DNA from 3 places in the Lysobacter soli genome. Region 3 is predicted to be linked to each of the others. Evidence: riboswitches for the same ligand, from Rfam matches in the RefSeq annotation. Region 3 holds a riboswitch; each other region holds the start of a gene.

Region 1 (10,601 bases), 1.3 Mb from region 3:
GCGCGGCAACGCACCCAGCCAATGAAGGTCGGCGGGAAGGCTTTCGCGCAGCAGGCGTGCATGGTGCGCGCTGCCCACGCGGTTCGCCGCGATGCCGTGCACGACGAGACCGTCACGGTATCGCGCCAGGCCCGTCGCCAGTGCGCCGAAGGTCTGCGCCATCGCCGAGCCGTCGATCACCGCAAGCACCGGAAGCCCGAACGCCTGCGCGAGGTCCGCGCTCGATGGCGCACCGTCGAACAGGCCCATCACGCCTTCCACGAGGATGAGGTCGGCCTCGCCGGCCGCAGCATGAAGACGCGCGCGCACATCCGCTTCGCCGTTCATCCACAGGTCGAGCTGGTAGGCCGGCGCGCCGCTGGCACGTTCGAGGATCATCGGGTCGAGGAAATCCGGCCCGGTCTTGAACACGCGAACGCGACGCCCCTGGCGCGTGTGCCAGCGCGCGAGGGCCGCGGTCACGCTCGTCTTGCCCTGCCCGGACGCAGGCGCCGAGACCAGCAACGCCGGGCAGTGGCAAAGGTGCGCGCTCACAGTTCGATGCCGTGCTGCGCCTTGATGCCGGCCTTGAACGCATGCTTGACCACGCGCATCTCGGTAACGGTGTCGGCGACTTCGACCAGCGCATCCGGCGCGCCACGCCCGGTAATCACCACATGCTGTCGCTCCGGCCGCGATGCGAGCGCGGCAAGCACGGCGTCGAGGTCGACGTACTGCTTGGTCAGCGCGATGTTCAACTCGTCCAGCAGCACGAAGTCGTACGCGGGATCGGCGAGCATGCGCGCCGCGACGTCCCACGCCGTTCCCGCGGCAGCGACATCGCGCGTGCGGTCCTGCGTCTCCCAGGTGTAGCCCTCGCCCATCACGTGGTAGTCGACCAGGTCGTCGAACCGCCGGAAGAACGCCTCTTCGCCCGTCGAAAAGCTGCCCTTGATGAACTGCACCACGCCGCAGCGGAATCCGTGCCCCAGCGATCGGGCGAGCATGCCGAAGCCGGACGAACTCTTGCCCTTGCCGTTGCCGGTATTCACCACGACGACGCCGCGATCGATCGTGGCGCGCGCGATGCGGCGGTCCACCAGTTCCTTCTTTCGCTGCGCGCGTTCGCGATGGTGTTCGTCGGGCGTGAGACCGCGACGGTCGGCGCCCGCGCTCATGCGTGCGCGCCCTTCGCCGCGCGCAGCGAGATCGACTTGACGATCACCGCGCGCACCGCGAAGGCGACGCCCACATACCCGGCGAGTGTGCCGAGCGCCCGCGGGTAGTACTGCGGGATGCGCGCAAGGAAGCCACTGAGCGTGGGCTCCGGATAGCGGCCCGAGAAGAACCAGAATCCGCCCTTCGAGATCAGGTACGCGATGCTCGCCGTCACGACGAGCGCCAGCGCCAGGCGCGGGATCGTGCTCCAGCGATCGCGGTGCAGGCGCGCGTAGAACGTGCCGCCGAACCACAGCGCCGCGTAGGCCAGCGCCACGGCCCAGTAGGCAGGCGACAGGCACCAGTCGGTGATCGTGCCCGTCGCGAGGCTGGCGAAATCCAGGACCGACGACAACACGAAGAACGCCGGCAACGTCCACATCGGTCGCAACAACGCGCCGGCAAGGAAGAACACGGCCCACGATGCGCTCGGCAGCGCGTCCACGCTGGCGAAGTGCTGGCCACGCGTGGCGATCATCAGCGCGGCGAGCGCGCCGCCGACGAGGATCTGCGTCCGTGTCGAGGCAATCGGAAGTGGGCTCGCGGAAGCAGCAGGAAGCTCGGACATGATCGTCTCCGTTCAGCGGTTGGCCGTGCGTTCGGCACGGAAGGCGAGCGCGGACGCCGCGATCGCATGCACTGCCAGGGCAACGACGACGTAGGTCATCGTCGTGCGCACGAACAGCGGGCCCCATTGCCACGCGCGGGCCACGTACTCGTCGAAATGCGGATCCGCGTAGCGTCCGCCCAGCCAGTAGAACGCGCCGTTGGAGATCGCGAACGACAGCGACGACGCGACGAACGCCACGCCCGCCGCGCCCAGCAGCGAGCGCCACCGCGTGTCGAAACGGCTTGCGTAGAGCCGCCCGGCGTACCAGAGCACGCCGTACGCCGGGAGCAGGAACGAGTACGCCGGCGTCACGCAGAAATCGCTGACGCCGGCGTGTTCGATCGCGATCCAGTCGATGACCACCGCCAGTGCGATGAACGCCGCGAACTGCCAGTGCTTTCGCAGGTACAGCCCGCCGAGGAAGAACAGCGCCATCGACGCATCCGGCAGGTGCAGCACGTCGCCGAAGTGATGGAAGCGCGTGGCGACCATGAACGTCGCGAACGCGGCGAACAGTGTCAGGTTGACGTTGCGTGGCAGGGGTTTCATCGACGACCTCGCAGGTGATGTCGTCCGATCAGCGGACGACGGGTTGATAGCGGACGGTCAGCAGCCAGGTGCGACCGGGCTGGTTGTAGAGCGCGGCGGTTTCGTAGCGCTTGTCGAACGCGTTGCGCAGCGTGGCCTGCACGCTCCACGCATCGGTGATCGCGAAGCCGGCGCGGAAGTCAGCCAGCCCATAACCGGCCAGGCGCGTGGTGTTGGTCAGGTTGTCGTAGCGCTCGCCCGCGCCGGTGACGCTCGCGCCAGCACTGAACCGCCCGAAACGCCGGTCGGCATCGATGCGGCCGGACTGCTTCGCGCGACGCGGCAGCACGTTGCCGTGGCTGGCGTTGTCGCCGTCGTTGACCGGATCCAGCCACGTCAGGCTCGTGCGCAGGTTCCAGTCCCACCACGTGACGCCTGCCACCGCTTCGACGCCGCGGATGCGCGCGCGATCGATGTTGTTCGGCCCGCCCATGTCGCCCAGCGAGGCATCGAACGCGATCAGGTCGTCGATCTTCGTCTCGAACGCGTTGAGCGACCACGTGCCCCAGCCGTGCTCGCCGCGCAGGCTGAGTTCGACGCTGCGGGAGGTCTCGGGCCCGAGTTCGGGGCTGCCGTAGCCGGGGAAGTAAAGTTCGTTGAACGTCGGCGCCTTGAACGCGGTGCCGTAGCTCGCGCCCAGGCGCAGTTCGTCGGTGAAGTCCCAGCCCCACAGCACGCTGCCGGTGGTCTTTCCGCCGAACTGGCTGTCGTCGTCGCGGCGCACGCTGGCCTGCAGCGACTGCGTGCCGAAGGCCTGCTGCCATTGGCCGAACACGCCGCGGTTGATCCGGCGATCGCGATCGTAGTCGGTGTTGCTGTCCACTTCATCGCCAAGCCAGTCGAAGCCGAGCGTGAGCAGGCCGGACGCGACGCCGATGTCGGCCTGCAACGAACCGAGCTCACGTCGCGAGTCGAACGTCGACGAATACACGCCGTTGAGGAAGTTCTCGCTCAGGTCCGCGCTGGTGCCGACGCTCGCGGTGAACTTCGCGCGTTCGCTCGGCACGTAGCGGACGCGACCGCCGATGACCTGCTGCACCGTGTCGGCTTCGTTGTTGACGCTGCCGTCGTACTCGTTGTGGCCTTCCGCTCGGAAGGCGCGCAGGTCGGCGTCCCAACGTTCAGAGAACCGCATGCCGCCCTGCAGCGTGAGCGAACTGTTGCGATAGCCGTCCTTGTCGGGATCGAAGTTGCGCGTGCCGCGATACGCGTTGATGCCGTCGGTGTTTTCATGCGCGGCATTGACGACGTACCAGCCGCCGCGTGCTTCATCCTGCGACGTTCCGCTCAGGCCGGCGGTGAGGCGCTGCGTGTTCTCGCTGCCCACGGCCGCGCTGGCACTCGGCGTGAACGTGCCTTGCGGGCGACGGGTGAAGATCTGGATCACGCCGCCGATCGCTTCGGACCCATAGAGACTGGAGAAGGGCCCGCGGACGATCTCCACCCGTTCGATCTGTTCGACCGGGATGTCCTGCAGCGATGCGCCGCCGCTGGTGGCCGACCCGATCTTCACGCCATCGACGAGCACCAGCACGTGGTCGGATTCGGTACCGCGCAGGAACACCGACGTCGATTTGCCCGGCCCGCCGTTGTTGGCCATCGAAATGCCCGCGCGACCGGTCAGCAGGTCGGGCAGCGAGGCCGGCTGCAGGCGTTCGATCTCCTCGCGCGCGATGACGGTGATCGCGGCGAGCGCCTGGTCCTGCGTCTGCGCGGTGCGGGTGGCGGTGACGACGACCTGGTCCAGGTCGGTGGCGGCGTCGGCCCATGCGGGCGATGCGGAAAAAACACACGACAACAGCGAAACCGCCAGCGCGCGGCGGCGGAACAACCGGTGATGCGGATGCACGAGCACACTCCTTGACCGCGCCTGCCCGCGCGGGAACGTTGGAAAGGACAGGCGGAAGGACGGCGTGATGACGGCGCACGGAGAGATCATGGCCGCATGACATTCGCCCACCGCATGTCACGTCGCACCAGGGCCGGTCTCCGGGCTCGCGAGCGAAGGCAGGAGTTCCTGCGCTTCCGGTCCGCGCCTTCCCATGCGTGAGCACAGTGGCTGTGTGCGGAACCTTGTCTCGCCTACCGTTGCGGGGGCAGCTCCGGAATTGCCACGAAGGGCGCACCGGATTCCCGTTTCAACCACCGGACAAGCCGGCGGTCACCTTGGGCGCGGGCATGGTAACAGCATCGGGCCCTCCGGCAACCCGCTTGGCCGCCCGCAAAAAAAAAGCCCCGCAGAGGCTGCGGGGCTTTCGTTGGCGGCGCTCGTCGATGCCGACGTGTGTCAGTCCTTGCGGAATACCAGCTGCCCGCCTTGCGCTTCGACATGCACGGTGTCGCCGCTGGTGAACTCGCCGGCGAGGATCTTCGATGCGAGCGGATTCTCCAGTTGCTGCTGGATCGCCCGCTTCAGCGGCCGCGCGCCATACACCGGATCGAAGCCGACGTTGCCCAGCAGGTTGAGCGCATCGTCCGACAGCACCAGCTTCAGGCCGCGCTCGGCGAGGCGCTTTTCCAGTCCGTTGAGCTGGATGCGCGCGATCTGGCGGATCTGCTGCTTGTCCAGCGGATGGAAGACGACGATGTCGTCTAGGCGATTGATGAACTCCGGGCGGAAGTGCGACTGCACCACGCCCATCACCGCGCTCTTCATCTGCAGGTAGGCCTGCGGCGTGTCGTCGCCAGACATCTCCTGGATCATCTGGCTGCCGAGGTTGCTCGTCATCACGATGACCGTGTTGCGGAAATCCACCGTGCGGCCCTGGCCGTCGGTGAGGCGGCCATCGTCCAGCACCTGCAACAGGATGTTGAACACGTCCGGATGCGCCTTCTCGACTTCATCGAGCAGGATCACGCTATACGGGCGACGGCGCACCGCTTCGGTGAGGTAACCGCCCTCTTCATAGCCGACGTAGCCGGGGGGCGCGCCGACGAGGCGGCTCACCGAATGCTTCTCCATGAACTCGCTCATGTCGATGCGCACCATCGCATCGGAGGAGTCGAACAGAAATTCGGCCAGCGCCTTGCACAGTTCCGTCTTGCCCACGCCGGTCGGGCCGAGGAACAGGAACGAGCCCGACGGCCGGTTCGGATCCGACAACCCCGCGCGCGAACGACGCACCGCGTCGGACACGACCTTGATCGCCTCTTCCTGCCCGACCACGCGCGTGTGCAGCTGCTCTTCCATGCGTAGCAGTTTCTCGCGCTCGCCTTCGAGCATCTTGCTGACCGGGATGCCCGTCCAGCGCGCGACGACTTCGGCGATTTCCTCTGCGGTCACTTTGTCCTGCAGCAGCGTGAAGCCCTTCGTTTCGGCTTCCTGCGCGGCACGCAGCTGTTTTTCGAGTTCGGGCAGCGTGCCGTACTGGATCTCGCTCATCTTCGCGAAGTCCTGCCGGCGCTGCGCGGCTTCGAGTTCGAGCTTGGCCTGCTCGATCTGTTCCTTGATCTTCGTGGCGCCCTGCAGCGTGGCCTTCTCGGCCTTCCACACTTCCTCCAGATCGTTGAACTCGCGCTCCAGGCGCGCGATCTCGTCTTCCAGGTCGGCCAGGCGCTGACGGGATTCGGCGTCCTTCTCCTTCTTCAGCGCCTCGCGCTGGATCTTGAGCTGGATCAGGCGACGTTCCTTGCGATCGAGCTCCTCCGGCTTGGAGTCGATCTCCATGCGGATGCGCGATGCCGCCTCGTCCATCAGGTCGATGGCCTTGTCCGGCAGCTGGCGATCGCTGATGTAGCGGTTGGACAGCGTGGCCGCGGCGACGATCGCCGGATCGGTGATCTCCACGCCGTGGTGCAAGGCGTACTTCTCCTTCAGGCCGCGCAGGATCGCGATGGTGTCTTCCACGCTCGGCTCGCCGACGAACACCTTCTGGAAGCGGCGTTCGAGCGCGGCGTCCTTCTCGATGTACTGGCGGTATTCGTCCAGCGTCGTCGCACCGATGCAGTGCAGCTCGCCACGCGCGAGCGCGGGCTTGAGCATGTTGCCGGCGTCCATCGCGCCTTCGGCCTTGCCGGCGCCGACCATCGTGTGCAGCTCGTCGATGAACAGGATGATCTGGCCTTCGTTCTTCGCCAGGTCGTTGAGCACGGCCTTCAGGCGCTCCTCGAACTCGCCGCGGAACTTCGCACCGGCGATCAACGCGCCCATGTCGAGCGAAAGCACGCGCTTTCCGCGCAGGCCTTCGGGCACTTCGCCGTTGATGATGCGCTGCGCGAGGCCTTCGACGATCGCCGTCTTGCCCACGCCAGGTTCGCCGATCAGCACCGGATTGTTCTTGGTGCGACGCTGCAGCACCTGGATGGTGCGACGGATCTCCTCATCGCGACCGATAACCGGATCGAGCTTTCCGTTCTCCGCGCGCGCGGTGAGGTCGATGGTGTACTTCTCCAGCGCCTGGCGCTGGTCTTCGGCATTTTCGGACTGCACGCTTTCGCCTCCGCGGACCTTGGCGATGGCCGCTTCGAGTTTGTCCTTGCTGGCGCCGGCGGCCTTCAGTGCGCGGCCGACGTCGCCGTTGTCGTCCAGCGCGGCCAGCACGAACAGCTCGCTGGCGATGAACGCATCGCCGCGCTGCTGCGCGAGCTTGTCGGTGACGTTGAGCAGGCGCGACAGGTCGTTGCCGACGCTGATCTGGCCGGCCTGCCCCGTCACTTTCGGCAGCTTTTCCAGCGCTTCGCCCAGGCGTTCGCGCAGCAGCGGCACGTTGACGCCGGCCTGCGCGAGCAGCGGGCGCGTGCTGCCGCCGTTCTGGTCGAGCAGCGCCGTCATCAGGTGCACGGGTTCGATGATGGTGTGGTCGCGGCCGAGCGCCAGCGACTGCGCGTCCTGCAGTGCCTGCTGGAAGCGCGAGGTGAGTTTGTCCATTCGCATGGAGGATTCCCTTGTCACTTGGTGGCGGCCGGCAATACGCGGCCGCGAATGTGCACCAGATGCGGGCTCGCCTTGCCCGATTCAACGCCCGGGCCGCGGATCGCCGTCATTACGACGCGTCCACTTCATGCTGACATGCCCGTGTTCACAATGCGTGCATGTCCACGCCGACCCTCTCCCTGCCCGCCCCGCCCGCGGTGTCCTCCGAATGGGCGCTGTTCCTCGATGTCGACGGCACGCTGCTGGATTTCGCCAATGTTCCGGGCGACGTGGCGGTGGACCCGGGCCTCATCGATGTGCTCGCCGTGCTGCACGGGCGCCTGGACGGCGCGCTCGCGCTGGTGAGCGGCCGGCGCCTGGCGCAGCTGGACGAGCTGTTCGCCCCGCTGAAACTGCCCGCCGTCGGCCTGCACGGGCTGGAACGGCGCGAGGACGGGCACCAGGAACGCCATCCGCGCCCGGTGGAGCTCGACCAGGCCGTGGCCTGGGGCCGGGCCCTTGCGCAGCGGTATCCGGGTGCGCGCGTCGAGGACAAGGGCACCACGATCGCGCTGCACTGGCGTGCCGCGCCCGACGCGGAAGACCTGCTGCGCCAGTACGCCGATTCGATCCTGATCGAGCTGCCCGGCTATCACCTGCAGCACGGGAACATGGTCGTGGAACTGCGTCCTGATGGCGCGCACAAGGGCAGCGCGGTGGTCGACCTGCTCGCGCATCCGCCGTTCCACGGCCGCCGACCCGTGTTCGTGGGCGACGACCTGACCGACGAACACGCGTTCCAGGCGGTCTGCAGCCATGCGGGCTTCGGCGTGCTCGTGGGATCGCGCCAACCGAGCGCGGCGCGCTACGCGCTGCACGATCCGGCCGCGGTGCGCGCGTGGCTGGAGGAAGGCCTCGACCTCGCATGACCGGCGCATCACGCAACGCGATTACAGACCTGGAGAACGGATGAGCCCGACCGCCCTTCCTTCGAGCCTCGAGCTTGGCCTGATCGGCAACTGCAGCATCGCCGCGCTCGTCGACCAGTACGCGCGCATCGTGTGGGGCTGCGTGCCGGCGTTCGACGGCGACCCGGTCTTCTGCGGCCTGCTTTCGCCGCGCGAACACGAAGGCGGCGACTGGTCGATCGAACTGGAAGGCTTCGTGTCGGCCGAGCAGTCCTACATCCCCAACACCGCGATGCTGCGCACCGTGTTGCGCGACGCGAACGGCGGCGCCGTGGAGATCGTCGATTTCGCCCCGCGCTGGCACCAGAACGACCGCTTCTACCGCCCGGTGATGCTGATGCGCCGCCTGCGTCCGCTGTCGGGCACGCCGCGCATCCGCGTACACCTGCGCCCGCTCGCCGAGTACGGTTCGGTGAAGCCGGAAACGACGTGGGGCAGCAACCACATCCGCTACCTCATTCCCGAATTCACGTTGCGCATGACCAGCGACGTCCCCGTGCGCCTGGTACGAGATTCGCTGCCGTTCGTGCTCGATCGCGACGCGCATTTCGTGCTCGGCCCGGACGAAACGCTGACGCAGTCGGTGTCGGGCTTCGTGCGCATGGCCGAAGAGCAGACGCTCAATTACTGGCGGAGTTGGGTTCGCAATCTTTCCATTCCGCTGGAATGGCAGGAGGCGGTGATTCGCAGCGCGATCACGCTCAAGCTGTGCCAGTACGACGAGACCGGCGCCATCGTCGCCGCGATGACGACCTCGATCCCCGAAGCGGCGAACACCGTGCGCAACTGGGATTACCGCTTCTGCTGGCTGCGCGATTCGGCCTTCGTCGTGCGTGCGCTCAACCGCCTCGGCGCGACGCGCACGATGGAGGAGTACCTGCGTTACCTCGCCAACATCGCCTCCGACGATGGCGAGCTGCAACCGCTCTACGGCATCGGCTACGAGCGGCAGCTGGCCGAGTCGGAAGTCGAGTCGCTCGCCGGTTATCGCGGCATGGGCCCGGTGCGGCGCGGCAACCTGGCGTGGCTGCAGAAGCAGCACGACGTGTACGGCAGCGTGGTGCTTGCCTCCACGCAGCTCTTCTTCGATACGCGACTGGCGCGCGTGGGCGACGCCTCGATCTTCGCCCGACTCGAGCCCGTGGGCGAAGCCGCCTACGCCCTACACGACAAGCCCGACGCGGGGCTGTGGGAATTCCGCGGCCGCGAGGAAGTGCATACGTACTCGAGTGTGATGTGCTGGGCGGCGTGCGATCGGCTCGCACGCATCGCCGTGCACCTCAAGCTCGCGCCGCAGGTGCAGCTGTGGCGCCAGCGTGCGGACGAGATGCACGCGCGCATCGTCGCGCATGCATACAACGAGGAACTCGGGTATTTCGTCGAATCGCTCGACGGAAATCGCCTCGATGCCTCGCTGCTGCTGCTCGCCGATCTCGGCTTCGTCAAACCGGACGACCCGCGTTTCGTCCGCACCGTCGAGGCGATCGGCAAGGGCCTCAAGCGCGGCGACGCGCTGTTCCGCTACGTGATGCCCGACGATTTCGGCGCGCCGGAAACGAGCTTCACGATCTGCACCTTCTGGTACATCGACGCGCTCGCGTCGATCGGCAGGCACGAGGAAGCGAGGTCGCTGTTCGAGCGCATCCTCGCGCGGCGCAACCACCTCGGCCTGCTGTCGGAAGACCTGGAATTCGACGGCGGCGAAGCGTGGGGCAATTTCCCGCAGACGTATTCGCACGTCGGTCTCATCAACGCCGCCATGCGCCTGTCGCGGCCCTGGCAGGATGCGGCATGAGTCGTCTGGTCGTCGTTTCGAATCGCGTTGCGGTCCCTGGGGTCAGCAGTGCCGGCGGATTGGCGGTGGCCCTGCAGGCCGCGCTGGAGGAAACCGGCGGCATGTGGTTCGGCTGGAGCGGCCGCATCGACCCGAGCGATTCCGGGCAGGTGCACGAACACGACGCCGGCAACATCCGTTACGTCACCGTCGATCTGTCCAAGCGCGACCACGACGACTACTACAACGGCTTCGCCAACCGCACGCTGTGGCCGCTGCTGCATTTCCGCGTGGACCTGGTCGACTACAGCCGCATCACCTACGCCGCGTATCGCCGCGTCAATGCGCTGTTCGCCGAGAAGCTCGCGCCCTTGCTGCGCGACGACGACATCGTCTGGATCCATGACTACCACCTGATCCCGATGGCGAAGCTGCTGCGCGAGCTCGGCGTGAAGTGCCGCCTCGGCTTCTTCCTGCACGTGCCGATGCCCTCGTCGGACCTGCTCGCCGCGTTGCCGCAGCATGAGCGCCTGTTCGAAGGCCTGTCTTCGTACGACCTCATCGGCTTCCAGACCGAGCGCGACCTGGAGCGCTTCCAGGACTATGTCCGCC
Region 2 (10,601 bases), 210 kb from region 3:
GTTACATCGCGCCGGTGCCACCGCGCCACGCTTCCAACACCGACCACGTGGGGACCGAACCTGCATGAAGAAGTGGCTCCTGCTCCTCCTGGTGCCGTTCGCCGCAACCGCCGGCGCGCAGTACGCGCGCGAGTGGCCCCTGCAACTGGACACGCCTGATGCCGGCGCGTATCGCGTCGAGCTCGATGCGTCCGTCTACCGGCAGTTGCAGTCGCCCGCGCTCGCCGATCTCGACGTGCTCGACGCGCGGGGCGAACCCGTGCCGGCGGCATTGCTCGATCCGTCCACGCCTGCGGTGCCGGAAGTGCGCACGGCCGAGCTGCCGTGGTTTCCGCTGCCGCCGCGCTTCCGCGGGAACGATGTGGCCTCGATCAGCGAAATCGACACCGACGGTCGCCTGCGCCGCGTCGAACTGCGCGACGGTGGCGGTGGTTCCGTTGCGGGCAACGGGTTCCTGCTCGATGCCAGCGGCGTCGAGTTGCCGATCGACGCAATTCGCGTGAAGTGGGACGCAGGGCAGGCGCCGTTAGATATCGGCGTGAGCGTGAGCGCGTCGGACGACCTGCGAGAGTGGCGCGTCGTCGCCGACGGGGCGCGCCTGGTCGAACTGACCAATGCCGGCCAGCGCGTCGTGCGCGACCGCATCGAACTCGCGCCGGTGAAGGCGCGCTACCTCCGCGTGATGCCGCTGGAACCTCAGGCGCAGCCGCTGCGCGTCTCGGCGGTCGTCGCCGAACTCCAGGCGACGCCCGTCGCGGCGCAGTGGCAGTGGAACGTGCTGTCGGGCAGGCGGGTGGACGACGCCGACGGCGACGTGCATTACGAGTACGAACTCGATGGCCGATTCCCGGTCGCGCGGGCGGACATCGCGCTGCCCGGCAACAGCACCGGCCAGTGGCGACTGCAGGCGCGCGACGACGCGACGCAGCCGTGGCGCGACGTCGCCGCACCGTGGCTCGCCTTCCGCCTGCAAGGGCAGGGCAATGGCGATGCCTCGCCGCCGCAGCCGCTGTCCGGCCTCCATCGCGAACGCTACTGGCGACTGACGCCCATCGGTGGCGCGCGGCCGACGGATGTTCCGCAGCTTCGTCTCGGCTACCAGCCGGAGACGCTGGTGTTCGTCGCGCGCGGCGAAGGCCCGTTCGCGCTGGTCGCCGGCAGTGCGCGCTCGACCCGTGCCGATGCGCCGATCGAACCGCTCGTCGAGGCCATGCGTACGCAGCGTGGCGCGCAGTGGCAGCCGGCGATCGCGACACTGGGCGAATCGACCGAGCGCGGCGGTGCCTCGGCGCTCACGCCCGCGCCGGTGCAGCGCGACTGGAAAACGTGGTTGCTGTGGGGCCTGCTGGTTGCCGGCGCGGCGCTCGTCGCCGGCTTCGCCATCAGCCTGCTTCGCAAGCCGCGATAGGCGCGACGCGCGCGCCGCCCGGTCAGTTGATCGTGTAGCCGGCCAGGCGCCAGGTGTTGTCGTCGTCGTAATGGAGCGAGACGAGTTCCTCGGCGACGCGATTGGTCGAGAAGCGCGTCTGGAAGCGCGCGCTGACGTATGCGCCGGCCGGCACGTTGCCGCCGGCGGGCACGAGGTTCCGCGACACCGACGTCCATTCGCGCGATACCGGCGTGCCCAGCGCGTTGCGGCGGGTGGCGATGCCGTCGACGAACTGTTTTTCGGTGGCGGCGGCGCGCGCGACGGGCGATGCGCCTTGCCAGACATGCGCCGTCTGTCCCTGGTCGATCAGCTGCGCGACCGTGAGCGCGGCCTGCACGACGGCGTTGGGATCCACCGACGGCGCGGCGCGCGCGACCGCCGCGGGGTTTGCGGGAGCGGGCTGCGGCGGGGCCGCGGGGCGGGTCTGCGCGATGGCGGCGAACGAGGCGCTGAAACAGCAGCGCGATGGCCAGCGGAAGGCGTGCGTTCATGGCGTGGCTCCGTCGGTGTGGCGCGCGGAGCCGGAAGTCTCGCCGGGGCGATGTAAAGGCGACGCGAGAACGATCGTCCCCGCGCCGCCCTCGCTCAGAACGCGGCGTCGAACGCCACTTCGCCTTCCACGCCGACCTGGTAGGCCGACACGCGGCGTTCGAAGAAGTTCGTCACTTCCTGCACGTCCTGCAGGTCCATGAAGGCGAACGGATTGGTCGCGTTGAAATGCTTCGGCAGGCCCAGCTGCGCGAGGCGCTGGTCGGCGCAGTACTGCAGGTACTGACGCATGTCCTTCGGCGACAGCCCCGCGACGCCACCGGACAGCACGTCCTGCGCGAACTGCATCTCGCATTCCACCGCTTCCTCCAGCATGCGCACGACCTGCGCCTTCAGTTCCTCGTCGAACAGGTGCGGCTCCCTCGCTGCGCGCGGTGCGGATCACTTCGAACGCGAACGCCATGTGGCAGCTTTCGTCGCGGAACACCCAGTTCGTGCCCGACGCCAGCCCGTGCAGCAGCCCGCGCGAGCGCAGGTAGTAGACATAGGCAAACGCCGCGAAGAAGAACAGGCCTTCGATGCAGCAGGCGAAACAGATCAGGTTGAGCAGGAACTGGCGACGCTGTTCGGCGGTTTCGATGCGCTGCAAACCCTGGATCGAATCTATCCACTTGAAGCAGAACTCCGCCTTCGCGCGGATCGACGGAATGTTCTCCACCGCCGCGAAGGCCTTCGCGCGCGCGACCGGATCGGGCAGGTAGGTGTCCAGCAGCGTGAGGTAGAACTGCACGTGCAGCGCTTCCTCGTACAGCTGGCGCGACAGGTACATGCGCGCTTCGGGCGCGTTGATGTGCTGGTAGAGGTTCAGCACGAGGTTGTTCGCCACGATCGAATCGCCCGTGGCGAAGAACGCGACGAGGCGTTCGATCAGGTGGCGCTCGGCCGGCCCGAGCTTGTGCTTGAGGTCGTTGACGTCGAGTGAGAAGTCGACTTCCTCGACGGTCCACGTGTTGCGGATCGCGTCGCGGTACATCTCGTAGAACTGCGGGTAGCGCATCGGCCGCAGCGTGAGGTCGAAGCCGGGGTCGAGCAGGCGGGGCGTGTGCGACATGGTCATTCTCGTCTGGGACCTTGCCCTTCAGCGGCAGCCGTTCCGCGATCCTGCGGAAGGGGAGGGAGGCAAGCCACGCATCGGCTGCCGGCTGAAGGGAAGGTTGGGGTTTCGTCATTCCCGCGGAAGCGGGAATCCAGTGCCTTGAGGCTTTCGTTCGAAGTCGCTGGATCCCCGCGTTCGCGGGGATGACGATGGGATCACTGGCACGCCTCGCACGCTTCCGGATTCTCGAGCGAGCACGCCACCGCGTCGGCCGGCGTGACTTCCGGCTTCGGCGCCTGCGCGGCCGCGCCGCTCACCGTCGCCTTCGCGATCTTCGTCGCCGGTCGCGAGCGCAGGTAGTACGTCGTCTTCAAGCCCTTCTTCCACGCGTACATGTACATCGACGACAGCTGGCCGATGTTCGGGCTTTCGATGAAGAGGTTGAGCGACTGGCTCTGGTCGATGAAGGCGCCGCGCTCGGCGGCCATGTCGATGAGCGAACGCATCGGCAGTTCCCACGACGTGCGATACACCGCGCGCAGCGATTCGGGAATCGCGTCGACGCCCTGGATCGAGCCTTCGGACATCTTGATGCGGTCGCGCAGTTCCGGCGTCCACAGGCCCAGCGCCTTCAGTTCCTCGACGAGATAACGGTTCACGACGAGGAAGTCGCCCGACAGCGTCTCGCGCTTGAACAGGTTTCGACACCTGCGGCTCGATGCATTCGTAGCAGCCGGCGATCGATGCGATGGTCGCCGTCGGCGCGATCGCGACCAGAAGCGAGTTGCGCAGGCCGTGCTCGCGGATGCGCGCACGCAGCGCGTCCCAGCGTTCGCCGTCTTCAGGCACCACGCCCCACGCATCGAACTGCAGCTCGCCCTGCGCCGCGCGCGTGTCCTCGAAGCTGGGATGGCGGCCACGCTCCATCGCCAATTCATTGGACGCCGACAACGCGTGGAAATAGATCGCCTCGGCGATGCGCGCCGACAACGCACGTGCCGCGTCGGAATCGAACGGCAGGCGCAGCTTGAAGAACACGTCCTGCAGGCCCATCACGCCCAGGCCGACCGGGCGCCACTTCAGGTTCGCGCGACGCGCCGTTTCGATGGGATAGAAGTTGAGGTCGATGACGCGGTCGAGCTGGCGCACCGCAAGGCGCACGGTCTCGGCGAGCTTGTCGAAATCGAAGCGGCCGGCATCGCCATGCAGCGGGCCCGTCGGCGAACACCTCGACGTGGTGCGAGAGATTGATCGACCCCAGGTTGCACACCGCGGTCTCGTCCTGAGACGTGACTTCCAGGATCTCCGTGCACAGGTTCGATAGGTGCACGACGTTGCCGTCGCGAGCGGTCTGGTTGCACGCGCGGTTGGACTTGTCCTTGAAGTTCATCCAGCCGTTGCCGGTCTGCGCGAGCGTGCGCATCATCCGCGCGTAGATGTCGCGCGCCTTTACCTGCTTGGTGGCCAGTCCGGCGACTTCCGCGGCGCGGTACGCGCGATCGAACGCCTCGCCCCACAGGTCGGTCAGCTGCGGCACCTTGGCGGGATCGAACAGCGACCACTCGCCGTCGGCTTCGACGCGGCGCATGAATTCGTCGGGGATCCAGTTCGCGAGATTGAGGTTGTGCGTGCGGCGCGCCTCGTCGCCGGTGTTGTCGCGCAGTTCGAGGAATTCCTCGACGTCCGCATGCCACGGCTCCAGGTACACGCACGCGGCGCCCTTGCGCTTGCCGCCCTGGTTCACCGCGGCGACGGACGCGTCCAGCGTCTTCAGCCACGGCACGATGCCGTTCGATAAACCGTTCGTGGAACGGATCAGCGAGCCGCGCGAGCGGATGCGCGTGTACGACAGGCCGATGCCGCCGCTGAACTTCGACAGCTTCGCCACGTCCATGTAGCGCTTGTAGATGCCTTCGAGCGAATCGTCCGGCGAATCGAGCAGGAAGCAGCTGGAGAGCTGCTCGTGCGTGGTGCCCGAGTTGAACAGCGTGGGCGAGGACGGGATGTAGTCCAGCTGCGCCATGCGCTTGTACAGCGCGAGCGCTTCGCCCACGTCCTCGCTCAGCGCGCAGGCGATGCGCAGGAAGAACTGCTGCGGCGTTTCGATCACCGTGCGCGCGGTCGGGTGGCGCAGCAGGTAGCGGTCGTAGAGCGTGCGCAGGCCGAAGTAGTCGAAGCGCTGGTTGTGCGCGTTGTCGATCGCGTCGTTGAGCTTGCGCGCGTGCGCCTGCACGAACGAGAGCAGGCGATCGTTGATCAGCCCCAGCTCATGCCCGCGCTGCACGGATTGCGAGAACGCGTGGATCTCGATGCCTGCGACTTCCTTCTCGATCACGCCCGCGAGCAGGCGCGCGGCCAGTCGGCCGTACTCGGGCTCTTCGGCCGTCAGCAGCGCGGCGGTACGGATCGACAGTTCGTCCAGTTCGCGCGTGGTCGCGCCGTCGTACAGGCCGGAAATCGTGCGCGTGGCCACGCGCATCGGATCGACGAGAACAGGCCTTCGCACGCACGCGTCACGGCGCGGACGATCTTGTTGAGGTCGACCGGTTCGCGACGGCCGCTGCGCTTGGTCACCGTCATGGTGAGGTTGGCGGCGGGCGGCGTCAGCGCGAAACCGGGATCCATGTCGGATGCGCGGGTCTCGGGCGGACGCGTCGCGCTCTCGCGGGCAGGCGTGGCGACGGGGGCTTGCGTGGTGGTGGTCATCGGCGACTCCGGTGCGTGGGCGCACGTCTGGCCGTCCTCTCCCTCGAAGGACGACGCGGGCGCGGGAGTCGAAGCGTGAATGCGGGGTGTCGCGCAGCCCGAGACCGGGCGGGCGACGGCGCGAACCGTCGCGTGCAGCGACACCGACCGTCTTCCCTCCGAAGACTCCGTGGCCGGTCACCGCGCGGTGTGCAACGCGCGGTTGTCGGCAGGTCTTCGGACTCGGGACATGACGCGAACACGAAGGTCGCATCGCCTACCGGTGGCCGCTTCCCGGGCATCTCGCCCAGTGCCATGGCCACCTTCGTTTCCCATACCGCTGCGGGGCAGTGCTGGATTCCCACCAGCTTCCCGTTTTAAGCCGACCTGCGAAGGTCGGCACCGACGGGCCACAACATAGTGGGGGTGAGTGGATCCGTCAACGCAAATCTTGTGGATAACAGCAGAATCGAACATGCGCGAGATTTGCCCATGCGGATGCGGCAGGGGACAATGCACGCCCTCGCGCCGCGCCCGCACGCTGCGCCGCGCCGTCGTCTCACCCCCATCCCGCCCTTCCATCGAAGGGCCGCAGAGGAAGCTTCCATGTCCATCGTCCGCATGTCCGACCTCGACCTCCACGGTGCTCTCTGAAAGACGTGCCGATCGACGGCGGGCGCATCACCTCCGAACAGCGCATCACCGCCGCGCTGCCGACGATGAAGCTGGCGTTGGAGAAGGGCGCCGCGGTGATGGTCACCTCGCACCTGGGCCGTCCGAAGGAAGGCACGTGGACGCAGGAGGACTCGCTGGCGCCGGTCGCGAAGCGCCTGTCGGAACTGCTCGGCATCGACGTGCCGCTGGTGAAGGACTGGGTCGACGGCGTCGACGTGAAGCCGGGCCAGCTCGTGCTGCTGGAGAACTGCCGCATGAACGTCGGCGAGGGCAAGGACGACGAGGCGCTGTCGAAGAAGTACGCCGCGCTGTGCGACGTGTACGTCATGGACGCGTTCGGCACCGCGCATCGCGCACAGGCGTCCACGCACGGCGCGATCCGCCACGCGAAGGTCGCCGCCGGCGGCCCGCTGCTGATGGCCGAACTCGACGCGCTCGCCAAGGCGCTCGACAACCCGGCGCGCCCGCTGCTGGCGATCGTCGCCGGCTCCAAGGTGTCGACCAAGCTCGAACTCCTGTCGTCGCTGGTCTCGAAGGTCGACCAGCTGATCGTCGGTGGCGGCATCGCCAACACGTTCATCGCCGCGATGGGCCACGGCGTCGGCAAGTCGCTGGTCGAGATGGACCTCATCGACACGGCGAAGAAGATCATGGCCGATGCGAAGGCGCGCGGCGCGGACATCCCGGTGCCGGTCGACGTCGTCGTCGCGCCGGCGTTCGCCGCCGATGCGCCGGCGACGGTGAAGGCCGTCGACGCCGTGGGCGCGGACGACATGATCCTCGATATCGGCCCGCAGACCGCCGCGCGTTACGCCGAACTGATCAAGGCCGCCGGCACCGTCGTGTGGAACGGCCCGGTCGGCGTGTTCGAATTCGACGCCTTCGGCAAGGGCACCGAAGTGCTGGCGCGCGCGATCGCCGCATCGAAGGCGTTCTCGATCGCCGGCGGCGGCGACACGCTTGCGGCCGTGGACAAGTACGGCATCGAGGACGACGTGTCGTACATCTCCACCGGCGGCGGCGCGTTCCTGGAGTTCCTGGAAGGCAAGGAACTGCCGGCGGTCGCGGCGCTGAAGGCGCGGGCGTAACTACCGCGATGTAGCCCGGGCAAGCGAAGCGCACCCGGTTGCCCGCACCGTCACGCATCACCCGGGCGCTTCGCTCACCCGGGATACAAAAGCATTCGAGTACCCGCATGACCACGCTCTTCTTCGACATGGACGGCACCCTCATCGATTCGGCCGTCGGCATCACGCGCTGCGTGGAGCACGCCATGTGCAGATGGGCCTTCCGGTGCCGCCACACGAGGAACTGCGCCGCTGGATCGGCCCCGCGCTGCGCACCAGCTTCGGCCCGCTGCTCAACGACGATGCGAAGGTCGAGCAGGCCGTGCTGCATTACCGCGACCGCTTCGAGACGCACGGCTGGGCCGAGCACGAGGTCTACGCCGGCATCGGCGAGACGATCGAAGCGCTGCACGCGGCCGGACATCGCCTCGCCGTGGTCACCGCGAAGAACGAGCCGCACGCGCGCAAGATCGTCGACCACCTGCCGTTCGGCCATCGCTTCGACGACGTCATCGGCGCGACGCTCGACGGCCGCATCAGCCACAAGGACCAGCTCATCGCCGAAGCGCTGCGCCGGTTCGAGCTTCCCGCCGACGCGTGCTGGATGATCGGCGACCGCCGCATGGACATCGAAGGCGCGCGCCATCACGGCATGCGCAACATCGGGGCTGTGGGGTTTCGGCGGCGAAGCCGAGCTGCGCGAAGCCGGCGCGCTTCATCTGGCGCAGGCGCCGGGCGACATTCCGGTGCTGCTCGCGGCGTGAGCGCGTGTCGCCTCGCGTGATGCGGATCACACGGATTTCACGGATCAGCCAACCGCTCTGATCGGGGCAATACGCGCCGCAACGCGCTCCAGCGCGCCGCGCCCCGGTTCAAGTCGCATGCGCCCCGCGCACGCCCTCGCGTCGCGATCCTCTCCACACGGCCTTGCGCCCGATGGTGGTCTGCTTTCCACCCGGGTTTTTCAGACCACTTGGATGGATGCGATGGTGTATGGCGGCGTGACTGGAGCGGTCGAACCGAAACGGCGGACAGCTGTGCTAGCGTCGCGGGGTTCCAGGGACCGCCATTCGATGACGACTACAAAACGCCGCACCAAGATCCTCGCTACCCTCGGCCCGGCCACCGATCCGCCGGGCGTCCTTGACGCACTGCTCTCCGCCGGCGTCGACGTTGTCCGCCTCAATTTCTCGCATGGCGATCCGTCCTCGCAGATCGCCCGCGCGCAGGCCGTGCGCGACGCTGCGCAACGCGTCGGCGTGGAAGTCGGCATCCTCGCCGACCTGCCCGGCCCGAAGATCCGCATCGAACGTTTCGCCGAAGGGCGCGTGCTGCTCAAGACGGGCGACCGCTTCGACCTGGTCGCCAGCAATGACGCACCGCCGGGCAATCTGCGCGAAGTCGGCGTGAGCTACCTCGGCCTGCCCAACGACGTGCGTCCCGGCGACGTGCTGCTGCTCGACGACGGCCTCCTGCAACTGCGCGTGGGCGCGGTCGAAGGCGAGCGCATCGTCACCACCGTGCTCAACGATGGCGTGCTGTCCGATCGCAAGGGCCTGAACAAGCAGGGCGGCGGCCTGTCGCTGGGCGCGCTGACCGAGCGCGACAAGGAACTGATCGCCGTCGCCGCCGAACTGGGCGCGGACTTCATCGCCGTGTCGTTCTGCCGCAACGCGCAGGACATGCACGACGCGCGCGAGATCGCGCGCAGCCACGGCAGCGATGCCGCGCTGGTGTCGAAGATCGAGCGCGCCGAGGCAATCGAGAACCTCACCGAGATCGTCGATGCCTCCGACGTGGTGATGGTCGCGCGCGGCGACCTGGGCGTGGAGATCGGCGACGCCGAACTGCCGGGCCTGCAGAAGAAGATCATCCGCGAGGCGCTGGAGCGCAACAAGGTCGTCATCACCGCCACGCAGATGCTGCAGTCGATGGTCGACAGCCCGATCCCGACGCGCGCCGAAGTGCTCGACGTCGCCAACGCGGTCATCGACGGCACCGACGCGGTCATGCTCTCGCAGGAATCGGCCGCTGGCCGCTATCCGATCAAGGCGGTCGAGGCGATGGCGCGCATCTGCCTGGGTGCCGAACGCCAGTTCAACCACGACACCGATTTCGAAGCCGCACCGCGCAACCTCGAACGCGCCGACCAGGCCATCGCCATGGCGGCGATGTTCCTGTCCGAACACATCGGCGTGCGCGCGATCATAGCGATGACCGAATCGGGCGGCACCGCGCGCTTCCTGTCGCGCTTCCGTTCGCAGGTGCCGATCTACGCGCTCTCGCGCCACGACGGCGCGCGCCGCCGCATGGGCCTGATGCGCGACGTCGTCGCCTACAACTTCGACAGCCGCGGCCTGACCTCGCGCGATGCCGCGCGCAAGGCGGTCAAGGCGCTCTTCGAGCAGAACCTGCTCAGCGTCGGCGAACGCGTGATGTTCACCAGCGGCGACCACATGGAGCAGCTGGGCGCGACCAACACGCTGCGCCTGCTGCAGGTGGGCGAGGGCGGTTCGGCCGAGGGGCTGGGCGAGCTGTAACCGGACGCGCTCGCGATTGCGACGTGGCGTCCACGATGGCGCCACGTTGCCTGCGGACCACCGCGGGGCATGTAAACGCATACATCCCAAGTGGTATTGAAATCCGGGGTGTCCGGTCTGCAAGTGGTTGATTTTTCGTCGCGTTAACCGGCTCTTTGCACGGCGACGTGGCTATAATGATGGGCTTCCCACCGCTCCCGCAGGACGACCCATGAGCATCGAACAGCTTGCCGAAACCGCCCAGGCCATGGTGGCCCCGGGCAAGGGCATCATCGCCATCGACGAGTCGGGCGCGACCTGCGCCAAGCGTTTCGCCGGCGTCGGCATCGAGAACACCGAAGAAAACCGCCGCCGCTACCGCGAGCTGCTGCTCACCACGCCGAAGCTGAGCGACTACATCTCCGGCGCGATCCTGTTCGACGAAACCATCCGCCAGTCGACCTCCGACGGCGTGCCGTTCGCCAAGTACATGAGCGAGCACGGCATGATCCCGGGCATCAAGGTCGACAAGGGCACGCACAACCTCGCCGGCTTCCCGGGCGAAGTGGTCACCGAAGGCCTCGACGGCCTGCGCGCGCGCCTGGAGGAGTACTACAAGCTCGGCGCCCGCTTCGCCAAGT
Region 3 (10,601 bases):
GTCATCGCGATCGTGCGCCTGCTTGTGCGCCACCTGCGCGCCAAGCCGGCGCAGCGCTCGCAGCCGGCGCGCATCGCGGCGCTGCTTGTCGCGCAACCGCTGTGTGCCGCGCTGCTCTACTTCGCGCTGTGGCCGCCGACGGTGCCCGGTCGCGCGGGCACGCTGGTGATCGCCACCGCTGGCGCGCAGCGCACGCAGGTCGCGTCCGGCGATGCGCTGGTCGCGCTTCCCGAAGCGCCCACGTGGGCGGAGGTCGAGCGCGCGCCAGATCTCGCGACCGCATTGCGACGACATCCCGGCACGCAGCGCGTGCGCGTCATCGGCGAAGGCCTCGATGCGCGCGATCGCGATGCGGCATCGGGCCTCGTCGTCGAGTTCACAGCGCCGCCGCTACCGCGCGGCGTGCTCGAGCTGCATGCACAAGAGCGCATCGCGGTGGGCGACGAATTCAGCGTGTCCGGTCGCGTCGGCGGCGTGCAGGGGGGCGTCGTTGAACTGCTCGATCCGGCGCGGCGTCGCGTCGACCAGATGACGCTGCCGGCCGACGGGCGCTTCGCCCTGACCGCCACCGCGCGCGGCGAAGGCAGCGCGATGTTCCGCATTCGCGTGTTCGATGCGCGCCAGCGTGCGGTCGAAGACGTCGACGTGCCGGTCCAGGTCGAGGCGCAGGTGCCGCCGCGCGTGCTGGTGATCGCCGGTGCACCCAACCCGGAAGTGAAATACCTGCGTCGCTGGCTGGAAGACGCTGGCCTGCCGGCGCAGACGCAGATGGCGGTCGGCGGTGGCGTGCAGCTGGGCGATGCGCCGGTTTCAATCGATGCCGCAACGCTGTCGCGCTTCGACGTCGCGATCCTCGACGAACGCGCGTGGTCGTCGCTCGGCGATGCGCAGCGTGGCGCGCTTGATGCCGCAGTGCGCGACGGCCTGGGCCTGCTGATTCGCGTGACGGGCGCGTTGTCGGCGAACGAACGTGCGCGCCTGCGCGCACTCGGTTTCGTCGTCGAAGGCGGTCGCGACTCCACTGTCGCGAAGCTTGCGCAGGGCGCGCGCGACGATGCCGCCGAGCGTGCACGGCTGGGTCCCGGCACGCAGGACGCGCCGCGTTCGCACGAGGAACCGCCGGTCGCGGTGCCGGAACTCACGCGTCGCGATGCGAAGCTCGGCGCCGCCGATGGCGTGACGCTGCTGCGCGATGCGAAAGGCGCGGTGCTCGCCATGTGGCGCGCACACGGGCGCGGTCGCGTGGGAGTGTCGTTGCTGGCCGACAGCTATCGCCTGGTGCTTGGCGGTCGCGACGATCGCCATGCGCAGCTGTGGAGCGATGCCGTCTCGACGCTGGCGCGCGCGCGAACCCACGCGGCGTTCGATATCGACGCCGATGCATGGCAGGGCGAGCGGATGTCGCTCTGCGGCGTGCAGGAGGGTGCGGCGGTCGTCGCGCCCGACGGTTCGATGCATCGGGTGCTGCGCGATCCGGCGGCCCGTGGTTGCGCCGCGTTCTGGCCCGAATCCGCGGGCTGGCACCGCGTGCGATCGGGCGATCGCGAACAGGCGTTCTTCGTGCGCGCCCACGATGCGGCGCCGGGCCTGCGCACGCAGGCGATGCGCGAGGCGACGCTGCGCCTCGCATCGTCCTCTTCGAATGTTGCGAACGATCAGGCGACGGGACCGGATCGACCGGGCGCGCGTTGGCCGTGGTGGCTCGGCTGGCTGGTCGCGAGCGCGGCGTTGTGGTGGTTCGAGCGTTCGCGCATGGGGCGCCGCATCAGCGCAGCGTGATCGAGCGCGACGGCCGCGTATCGGCCTGCAAGGCATCGCGCAGCAGCTTCAGTGACGCCGTGCGCCGCCCTTGCGTCTCGGACGCGACGCAATCGGACGGCACGCGCAGTTCGAAGCCGTGCATGTCGGCGTCGGTTGCGGTGGCGAACACGCACACGTCCAGCGCGACGCCGGTCAGGATCAGCTTCTTCGCGCCGAGCTTGCCCAGCAGCATGCGCAGCGGCGTATCGCGAAAGCCGCTGCGCTCGGGCTTCAGGACGAAGAAGTCGTCCTTTTCCGGATGCAGCAGCTTCACCAGCGGCGCACCGAGCGAACCCGCCGCGCCGCATTCGGCGACGACCTGCTTGAAGTCCGAACGCCACTGGCCGTAGTTGTCGTTGACGTAGATCGCCGGCACGCCGCGCGGCTTCAGCCGCTTCTTCAGGCGCGCGATGTTGCGTGCGGCCGGCAGGGCCGCGGCGAGCAGCTTGTCGCCCCGCGGGAAATCCAGGGCGTTGATCATGTCGATGATGAGGAGGGCGTGGCCTTTCACGCGTCGCTGCAATGAGGAACGGGAAGGCTAGGATCGACGCGACGAGGTGAGCGTGCCGTCAGAAGTCATTTCCGTGAGCGGCTGATTCGCTTGGAAGCGCCCTCATCCGCCCCTCCGGGGCACCTTCTCCCGCAGGCAGGAGAAGGGCATCAACAAGTGAGCGGCGACTACGCTCAGTTCACCGGCGCGTAGCGCAGCGTCAGGAACCACTCCCGTCCAGCCTGGTTGTAGAACGCGACGGTCTCGTAATCGCGATCGAACACGTTCGCCACGCGGGCCTGCAGCGTGAGCGAGGTGGTGATCGCATACTCCACGCGCAGGTCGAGCGTGCCGTAGCCGCCGAGGCGACGGGTGTTGGCGACGTCGTCGAAACGCGAACCTTCACCCACCGCGGTCGCGCCGATGCGGAACTTGCCGAAGGCGCGATCCACATCGACGCGGGCGCTGTTTTTCGCGCGACGTGCGAGGTCGTTGCCTTCGTAGAAGCCGCTGCGGTTCTCGGTGTCGAGGTAGCTGATCGCGCCGTTGATCGTCCATTCGGCCACCGTGGTGTCCACGCCCAGTTCGGCGCCGCGCATGCGCGCGCGCTCGACGTTGTTCGGCAGGCCGATTGCGGCGTCGAAGGCGATCAGGTCGTCGACGTCGGTGTCGAAGGTATCCAGGCGCACGTTGAACGTATCGCCGCGCCACGCGACGCCCAGTTCCCACGTCTCCGAATCTTCCGGACGCAGGTTCGCGTTGCCGAAGAACGGGTAGTATAGCTCGTTGAACGTCGGCGCCTTGAACGCGCTGCCGTAGCCGGCAGTGACGCGCCAGTTCTTCGCGAACTCGATGCCCCACGCCGCGCTGCCGGTGGTGTGGCCGCCGAACTGCTCGTTGTCGTCGCGACGCACGGACGCTTCCACCGACTGCGCACCGATGCGGCCCTGGTACTGCACGAAGGCGGCCTTGTTGTCGCGCGACAGCTCGTCGTACTCGGTCGTGCTGCTCACGCTGTCGTCGAGCCAGTCCAGGCCCACGCTCAGCAGGTGCTTCTCGGCGAGGCCGAAATCGCCCTGCAGTGTCGCGCTGTCGCGGTAGGTGCTGAAGTAGTCGAGGTAGGTGTCGCCGAGGTAGTTGTCGGACGCATCGGTGTTGCGGCCGGCGGTCAGGTGCAGGTCGACGCGGTCGTTAGGGTGCCAGCGCAGCTTGCCGCCGACGACCTGCTGCACGGTCTTTGCGCGATCGGTGAAGTCGCCGTCGAACTCGTTGTCGCCTTCGTTGCGCAGGCCGTGGCCTTCCAGGCTCCACTGCTCGTTGAACTCGATGCCGCCGCGGACCGACAGCGCATCGCGCGTGTAGCCGTCGCGGTCGGGCTGCGAATCCGGCGCGATGAAGCAGCCGGCGCCGTCGAAGGTCACCGGGTCGAAATAACCGCGGCACGCGTTGATGCCCTGCGTGTGGCTGTGCGAGTAGTCCGCGCCGAACCACGTGCGGCCGCTGCGGCCGCCGAAGCCGGTGGCGAATTCGTTGAGGCCGTTGGAACCGCCGCCGACGGTGACGCGCGGCGCGAAGCCTTCGCGGTCGCGGCGCGTGAACACCTGGATCACGCCGCCGATGGCGTCGGCGCCGTAGAGGCTCGAACGCGGACCGCGCACGATTTCGACCCGGTCGATCAGGTCGACCGGGAGATCCTGCAGCGACGCGAGGCCCGAAGTCGCCGAGCCGATGCGGATGCCGTCGACGAGCACGAGCACGTGGTCGGATTCGGCACCACGGAGGAACAGCGTCGTGAGCTTGCCCGCGCCGCCCTGGTTCGACAGCGAGATGCCGGCGCGACCGCGCAGGAGGTCCGGCAGTGAACGCGCCTGGCTGCGGCGGATCTGCTCGGCGTCGATCACTTCGACCGGCGCGAGCGCATCGTTGACGGTGACCGCGGTGCGGTTGGCGGTGACGACGACTTCGTCCAGGTCCGTCGCCTGCGGCGCGGCGTGCGCGAGCAGGGGCAGGGCGGACGCGCAGGCCAGGGCGAGCGCTTGGACGTGGATGCTGCGGAAGGACATCGGGGTTCTCCGGCGCGTGTTCGCGCCAACGGCAAGGGGAACGGTTGCCGGGAGAATCGAGGCTGCGGACAAGGGCGCGGACGCACCGACGTCGCCGCCGCGACGCCCTCCGCATCGCAACCAGGGGTGGTCCGGCCTGTCGCCAGGCGGTCCGTGCGGAGAGGCCGGTCTCCGGACTCGCGAGGCAGGACAGGGTCCTCGGGCAGCGGCGCCTTCCCGTGCGTGCGCACAGTGGCCAGTGCCTAGCCCGGATCCGGATGGATCCGCCTTCGCTTACCGTTGCGGGGGCAGTGCCGGAATGGCCGCGTGGGCGTCACCGGCTTCCCGTTTCAACCCGTGGGCAGACGCCGCCGGGTCACCTCGAAGCGGGGCGAAGTCTACGGCATTTTCTCGGCGAGGCCAGTTGAAAGCCCCTCTCCCGTTTGCGGGAGAGGGGTTGGGGTGAGGGCAGGAGGCGCAGGCAACTATCTGGAAAGCATCGGCATCGATCGATGTCGACGCAGCCATCCGTGGCGAAAGAAGACCGGCTTGCCGAACGCCCGGCCCGGCCATCCTGGCCGGTCGTTCGCCGGACCACGCGGCAATGCCGCGTAAGCGGTCCGGCTCACCCTCATCCGCCCTTCGGGCACCTTCTCCCGCTTGCGGGAGAAGGGAAAGAAAAGCTCAGTCCCGATCCGCCGGCTCGTCGAACAGCGTCGGCATCGCGATGCTTTCTTCCTCGCGCGCCATCTGGGTCGTGGTGACCGGCGCGGCGGCCGGCTTGTAGCGCGGCGGCGGCAGCAACGCGGTGGCCGCGTCGGCGGCGAGGATCAACTCGCTGCGGCGTTCGTCGGAGATTTCCTGCCAGTGGCAGTCCTGCAGCGCGCCTTCGATGGCGTAGAGCAGGTTGAGCGTCGGCTTGAAGCCGGCACGCTTGACGCGCATGAAGGCTTCCACCGTGCCGGCGGCCGCGAGGTCCTCGCGCGTGCGCAGGCCGACCTGGCGCAGCCAGGCGGCGGACTTGGGGCCGATGTTGCGCAGCTTGTCGGCCTGCTTCGGGTCGGGCTTGTCGGTCATTCCAGTGACTCCACGAAAGCCCGCGCGATTGCCTCCAGGCCGTGCTGGTCTTCAACGTCGAAACGATCCTGAACCGGACTGTCGAGGTCGAAAACGCCGATCAGCGCGCCCGTCGACGACACCAGCGGGACGACGAGCTCGGAGTTGGAGGCCGAGTCGCAGGCGATATGGCCCGGGAACGCGTGCACGTCGGCGATGCGCTGCGTCTGGCGGGTCGAGGCCGCGGCACCGCATACGCCCTTGTCGAGCGGAATGCGCACGCAGGCCGGCAGGCCCTGGAACGGGCCGACGACCAGTTCGGTGCCGTCGAAGAAATAGAATCCGGCCCAGTTGAGCTGCGGCAGCGCGTTGTACACCAGCGCCGACAGGTTGGCGGCATTGGCGATGCGATCGCGCTCGCCGTGCATCAGCGCCTGGGCCTGCGCAAGCAGCTGTTCGTATTGTTCCGGCTTGCTGCCGCTTAGACTTGCGCTGGTGAACATGAGTGCCTCGAACCTGCCGTCGCATAGTGCCTGGGATGCCAGTGTAGATGGGGCCGGACCGCATCGCCGCAACCTGCCTGGCGGGCAGGTGCGGCGATGACGCGCGGCTGGTTCGTCACCGGCACCGACACGGGCATCGGCAAATCGCTGGCCAGTGCGACGCTGCTGCACACGCTGCGCGCGGGCGGGCAGCGTGCGGTGGGCATGAAGCCGCTGGCGAGCGGTTGCGAATCCACGCCCGACGGCTGGCGCAACGAGGACGCCCTCGCGCTCCAGGCGGCGAGCGATCCGCGACCGGCCTACGACGACGTCAATCCGTTCGCCCTGCCCAATCCGCTGGCGCCGGAGCTCGCGGCCGCCGATGCCGGCATTCGCGTTACCCTTGCGCCCATCGTGTCCGCATTCCGGCGCCTGTCCTCGCAGGCCGATGCGGTGGTCGTGGAAGGCGTGGGCGGCTGGGCCGCGCCACTGTCGGCCGACCTGGACCAGGTCGACCTCGTGCGCGCGCTCGACCTGCCGGTGGTGATGGTCGTAGGCCTTCGGCTGGGCTGCATCAACCACGCGCGCCTGACCGCGCGTGCGATAGAACACGACGGATTGCGGCTTGCGGGCTGGATCGCCAACGACATCGACCCGGCGATGGCCCGCGCCGACGACAACTTTGAGCTGCTGAACCAGCGGCTCCCGGTGAAATGCTGGGGACGGCTCCCGTTCCGCGAAATGCCCGATCCCGCACAGCTGTGGTCTTTGCTCCAACCGGCCTGATCGTCGATAGGCGTGACCAATGGGAGATGGGCTGCTCCCGTGCAATGCTAGACTGATCGGTATAGGAATTCGAACCCGTCCGGGCTTCACCGCTCGTCATGAAGGAACTGGAGTCTTCCCCCATGGTCAAGAACCCGCGCACGGTGGCGATCGCCGCCGCGTTGGCCCTCGCACTGTCCGCCTGCGGCGGCAAGGATCAAGCCCAGCAGGGTGGCGGCATGCCGCCGCCGGAAGTCGGCGTGGTCACAGTGAAGCCGGGCGACGTGCCGTTGCAGAAGGATCTGGTGGGCCGGCTGGCCGCCTTCCGCAGCGCCGACGTGCGCGCCCGCGTGCCGGGCGTGCTCCAGCGCCGCGTCTACGAGGAAGGCAGCGACGTGAAGGCCGGGCAGGTGCTGTTCCTGATCGATCCGGCGCCGTTGCAGGCCGAAGTCGGTCAGGCGCAGGCGTCGCTGGCTTCGGCGCAGGCCAACTACGCCAATTCCAAGGCCGCGGCCGATCGCGCGCGCCGCCTCGCCCCGGACAAGTTCGTCTCGCAGTCCGACCTGGACAACGCGCTGGCCGCCGAGCGCAGCGCCGGCGCGTCGGTGAAGCAGGCCGAGGCCGCGCTGGCCAACGCCCGCATCAACCTCGGCTACGCCACGGTCACCGCGCCGATCAGCGGCCGCGCCAACCAGCAGCAGGTCACCGAAGGCGCGCTCGTCGGTCAGGGCACGGCCACGCTGCTGACCACCGTCGACCAGATCGACCAGCTGTACGTGAACTTCTCGCTGAGCGTCAGCGAGCTGGAGCAGGTGCGTCGCGCGCAGCAGCTGGCCGGCGATTCGAAGGTGCAGGTGATCCTGCCCGACGGCACGCCGTACGAGCACCCGGGCAAGCTGGACTTCTCCGGCGACGTCGTGGATCCGACCACCGGCGCGATCGCGTTGCGTGCGCTGATCCCGAATCCGGAAAAGAACCTGCTGCCGGGCACGTTCGTGACGCTGCAGGCGACGCTCGGCACGCAGCCGAATGCGTACCTCGTCCCGCAGACCGGCCTGCAGCGCGACGCGAAGAGCGCGTACGTGCTGGTCGTCGGCAGCGACGGCAAGGTCGCGCGCAAGGACGTGCGCGCCGAGCGCCAGCAGGGCGGCAACTGGGTCGTGACGCAGGGCCTGTCGCCCAACGACCAGGTGATCGTCTCGGGCGTGCAGCGTGCGCAGCCGGGTTCGCCGGCCACCGCCAAGCCGGCCGACGCCGGCGATGCGGGCAAGCCGGGTGCCGCGGCCGCGCCGGGCGCTCCCGCGCAGGGACAGGCTGGCCAGAAGCCGGCTGAAAAGGCCGCCGGTCAGGAACCGGCCAAGAAGGACTAATCCCCCGCCATGTCCAGATTCTTCATCAACCACCCGGTCTTCGCCTGGGTCATCGCGATCCTGATCTCGCTTTGCGGCGTGCTCGCGATCCTGAACCTCGGCGTCGAGTCGTATCCCTCCATCGCGCCGCCGCAGGTGACGGTGTCCGCGTCGTATCCCGGCGCGAGCGCCGAAACGGCCGAAGGCGCGGTCACGCAGGTCATCGAGCAGCAGCTGACGGGCATCGACAACCTCGTCTACTTCTCCTCCTCGTCCAGCTCCAGCGGCGGCTCGAACATCACCCTGACGTTCTCGCCGGGCACCGATCCGGACATCGCGCAGGTGCAGGTGCAGAACAAGGTCGCACTCGCCACGCCGCGACTGCCGACCGAAGTGACGCAGCAGGGCGTGGTCGTCGCCAAGGCGAACGCGGGCTTCCTGAAGGTCGTCGCGCTGCGCTCGGACGACGAGTCGATGGACCGCGACGCGCTGAGCGACATCATCGCCTCGCGCGTGCTCGACCAGATCGCGCGCGTGCCCGGCGTGGGCAGCACGCAGCTGTTCGGCAGCGAATACGCGATGAACATCTGGCTGAACCCCGATCGCCTGCGTGGCTTCGGATTGTCGGCCACGCAGGTGCTGCAGGCGGTGCGCTCGCAGAACGTGCAGTTCGCCGCCGGCAAGATCGGCGCCGACCCCGCGCCGGTGGAGCAGGGCTTCACCGCGACGGTGTCCGCCGAAGGCCGCTTCAGCACGCCCGAGCAGTTCGGCAACATCATCCTGCGCACCAACACCGACGGCACCTCGGTGCGCCTGCGTGACGTCGCGCGCGTGGGCCTCGGCGCGACGTCCTACGGCTTCGACAGCCGCTGGGACGGCAAGCCCGCGGCCGGTTTCGCGATCCAGCTGGCGCCGGGCGCCAATGCGCTGGGCGTGGCCGAAGCCGTCACCAAGCGCATGAACGAACTGCAGGCCACGTTCCCGAAGGGCGTGACCTGGTTCTCGCCGTACGACAGCTCGACCTTCGTCGCCGTCTCGATCAAGGAAGTGATCAAGACGCTGTTCGAGGCGATCGTGCTCGTGTTCCTGGTGATGCTGATCTTCCTGCAGAACCTGCGCGCGACGCTGATCCCGACGCTGGTCATCCCGATCGCGCTGCTCGGCACGTTCCTGGGGATGTACTTCATCGGCTTCACCATCAACCAGCTCAGCCTGTTCGGCATGGTGCTGGCGATCGGCATCGTGGTGGACGACGCGATCGTGGTGATCGAGAACGTCGAACGCATCATGACCGAGGAAGGCCTGTCGCCGAAGGCCGCCACGCGCAAGTCGATGTCGCAGATCAGCGGCGCGGTCGTGGCGATCACGGTCGTGCTGGCGGCGGTGTTCATCCCGTCGGCGTTCCAGGGCGGTTCGGCGGGCGAGATCTACAAGCAGTTCGCCATCACCATCGCAATGGCGATGTTCTTCTCGGCGTTCCTCGCGCTGGGCTTCACGCCCGCGCTGTGCGCGACGCTGCTGAAGCCGACCGCCGACCACCACCGCGACAACATCGTCTTCCGTACCTTCAACAAGTACTACGACAAGATCGCCAAGACCTACGTCGGCCACATCGGCCACGCGATCAGCCATGCGCCGCGCTGGATGATGGTGTTCGGCGTGCTCGTGGTGCTCGCGGGCTTCCTGTTCACGCGCATGCCGGGCAGCTTCCTCCCCGAGGAAGACCAGGGCTACGCCATCGCGCTGATCAACCTGCCGGCCGGCGCCACGATCAACCGCACCAACGCCGTGCTGGACCAGGTGCGCGAAACGGTGGCGAAGGACGACGCGTTCGACGGCATCTTCACCGTCGCCGGCTTCAGCTTCGTCGGCCAGGGCGAGAACGTGGGCATCGCGTTCATCCGCCTCAAGCCGTGGGACGACCGCAACGTCACCGCTTCTGAATTCATCCAGAAGGCGAACATGGCGCTGTTCGGCATCCGCGACGCGCAGATCTTCGTGATCAACCTGCCGACGGTGTCGGGCCTCGGCCAGTTCGGCGGCTTCGACATGTACCTGCAGGATCGCAGCGGCCAGGGTCGCGCCGCGCTGACCGAGGCGCGCAACACGCTGCTGGGCAAGGCCGCGCAGGACAAGGCGCTGACCGGCGTGCGTCCGAACGAACTGGAAGCGGCGCCGCAGCTGCGACTGGACGTCGACCGCGTGCAGGCGCAGTCGATGGGCCTGTCGGTGGGCGACATCTACAGCGCGATCCAGCTGATGCTGGCGCCGGTGTACGTCAACGACTTCGTCGACGAAGGCCGCGTGAAGCGGGTGACCATGCAGGCCGACGCGCCGTACCGCACCGGTCCGGAATCGCTCACGCGCTTCTACACGCCCAGCCCGCTGACGCAAGCCGCCCCGGGCGAAGCCACGTCGATGGTGCCGCTGTCGAACATCGTGCGCAGCCACTGGATCACCGCATCGCCGTCGCTCACCCGATACAACGGCTACGCCGCGGTGGAAATCGTGGGTTCGCAGGCACCGGGCCACAGCTCGGGCGAAGCGATGACCGCGATGCAGAACATCGTCGAGAAGGACCTGCCGCAGGGCTTCGGCTACGACTGGACGGGCCAGT

Evidence for each region. Region 3 has a riboswitch for cobalamin ahead of btuB (TonB-dependent vitamin B12 receptor). Riboswitches for the same ligand answer to the same signal wherever they lie in the genome.
Region 1: linked by a shared signal. The riboswitch ahead of btuB (TonB-dependent vitamin B12 receptor) and the one ahead of btuB (TonB-dependent vitamin B12 receptor) in region 3 are both predicted to bind cobalamin.
Region 2: linked by a shared signal. The riboswitch ahead of GOY17_RS15760 (ribonucleoside-diphosphate reductase subunit alpha) and the one ahead of btuB (TonB-dependent vitamin B12 receptor) in region 3 are both predicted to bind cobalamin.

The regions. Positions count from the first base shown of each region.
Region 1 is NZ_CP046603.1:888,737-899,337, reverse strand. It holds gene GOY17_RS04070 (cobyrinic acid a,c-diamide synthase CobB) at 1-534, opposite strand, end outside; gene cobO (cob(I)yrinic acid a,c-diamide adenosyltransferase) at 531-1,157, opposite strand; gene GOY17_RS04060 (hypothetical protein) at 1,154-1,765, opposite strand; gene GOY17_RS04055 (hypothetical protein) at 1,778-2,356, opposite strand; gene btuB (TonB-dependent vitamin B12 receptor) at 2,385-4,334, opposite strand; cobalamin riboswitch at 4,359-4,579, opposite strand; gene clpB (ATP-dependent chaperone ClpB) at 4,683-7,268, opposite strand; gene otsB (trehalose-phosphatase) at 7,427-8,176, shown strand; gene GOY17_RS04035 (glycoside hydrolase family 15 protein) at 8,217-10,010, shown strand; gene otsA (alpha,alpha-trehalose-phosphate synthase (UDP-forming)) at 10,007-10,601, shown strand, end outside.
Region 2 is NZ_CP046603.1:3,452,587-3,463,187, reverse strand. It holds gene GOY17_RS15780 (DUF2339 domain-containing protein) at 1-68, shown strand, start outside; gene GOY17_RS15775 (DUF3999 domain-containing protein) at 65-1,408, shown strand; gene GOY17_RS15770 (DUF4019 domain-containing protein) at 1,431-1,784, opposite strand; partial or broken gene GOY17_RS15765 (ribonucleotide-diphosphate reductase subunit beta) at 2,015-3,035, opposite strand; partial or broken gene GOY17_RS15760 (ribonucleoside-diphosphate reductase subunit alpha) at 3,230-5,639, opposite strand; cobalamin riboswitch at 5,911-6,121, opposite strand; partial or broken gene GOY17_RS15755 (phosphoglycerate kinase) at 6,306-7,462, shown strand; partial or broken gene GOY17_RS15750 (HAD hydrolase-like protein) at 7,570-8,205, shown strand; gene pyk (pyruvate kinase) at 8,515-9,981, shown strand; gene GOY17_RS15740 (class I fructose-bisphosphate aldolase) at 10,193-10,601, shown strand, end outside.
Region 3 is NZ_CP046603.1:3,664,159-3,674,759, reverse strand. It holds gene GOY17_RS16720 (carboxypeptidase regulatory-like domain-containing protein) at 1-1,779, shown strand, start outside; gene GOY17_RS16715 (cysteine hydrolase family protein) at 1,766-2,311, opposite strand; gene btuB (TonB-dependent vitamin B12 receptor) at 2,485-4,353, opposite strand; cobalamin riboswitch at 4,515-4,714, opposite strand; gene GOY17_RS16705 (TfoX/Sxy family protein) at 5,017-5,409, opposite strand; gene GOY17_RS16700 (free L-methionine (R)-S-oxide reductase MsrC) at 5,406-5,891, opposite strand; gene bioD (dethiobiotin synthase) at 5,988-6,656, shown strand; gene GOY17_RS16690 (efflux RND transporter periplasmic adaptor subunit) at 6,779-8,005, shown strand; gene GOY17_RS16685 (multidrug efflux RND transporter permease subunit) at 8,015-10,601, shown strand, end outside.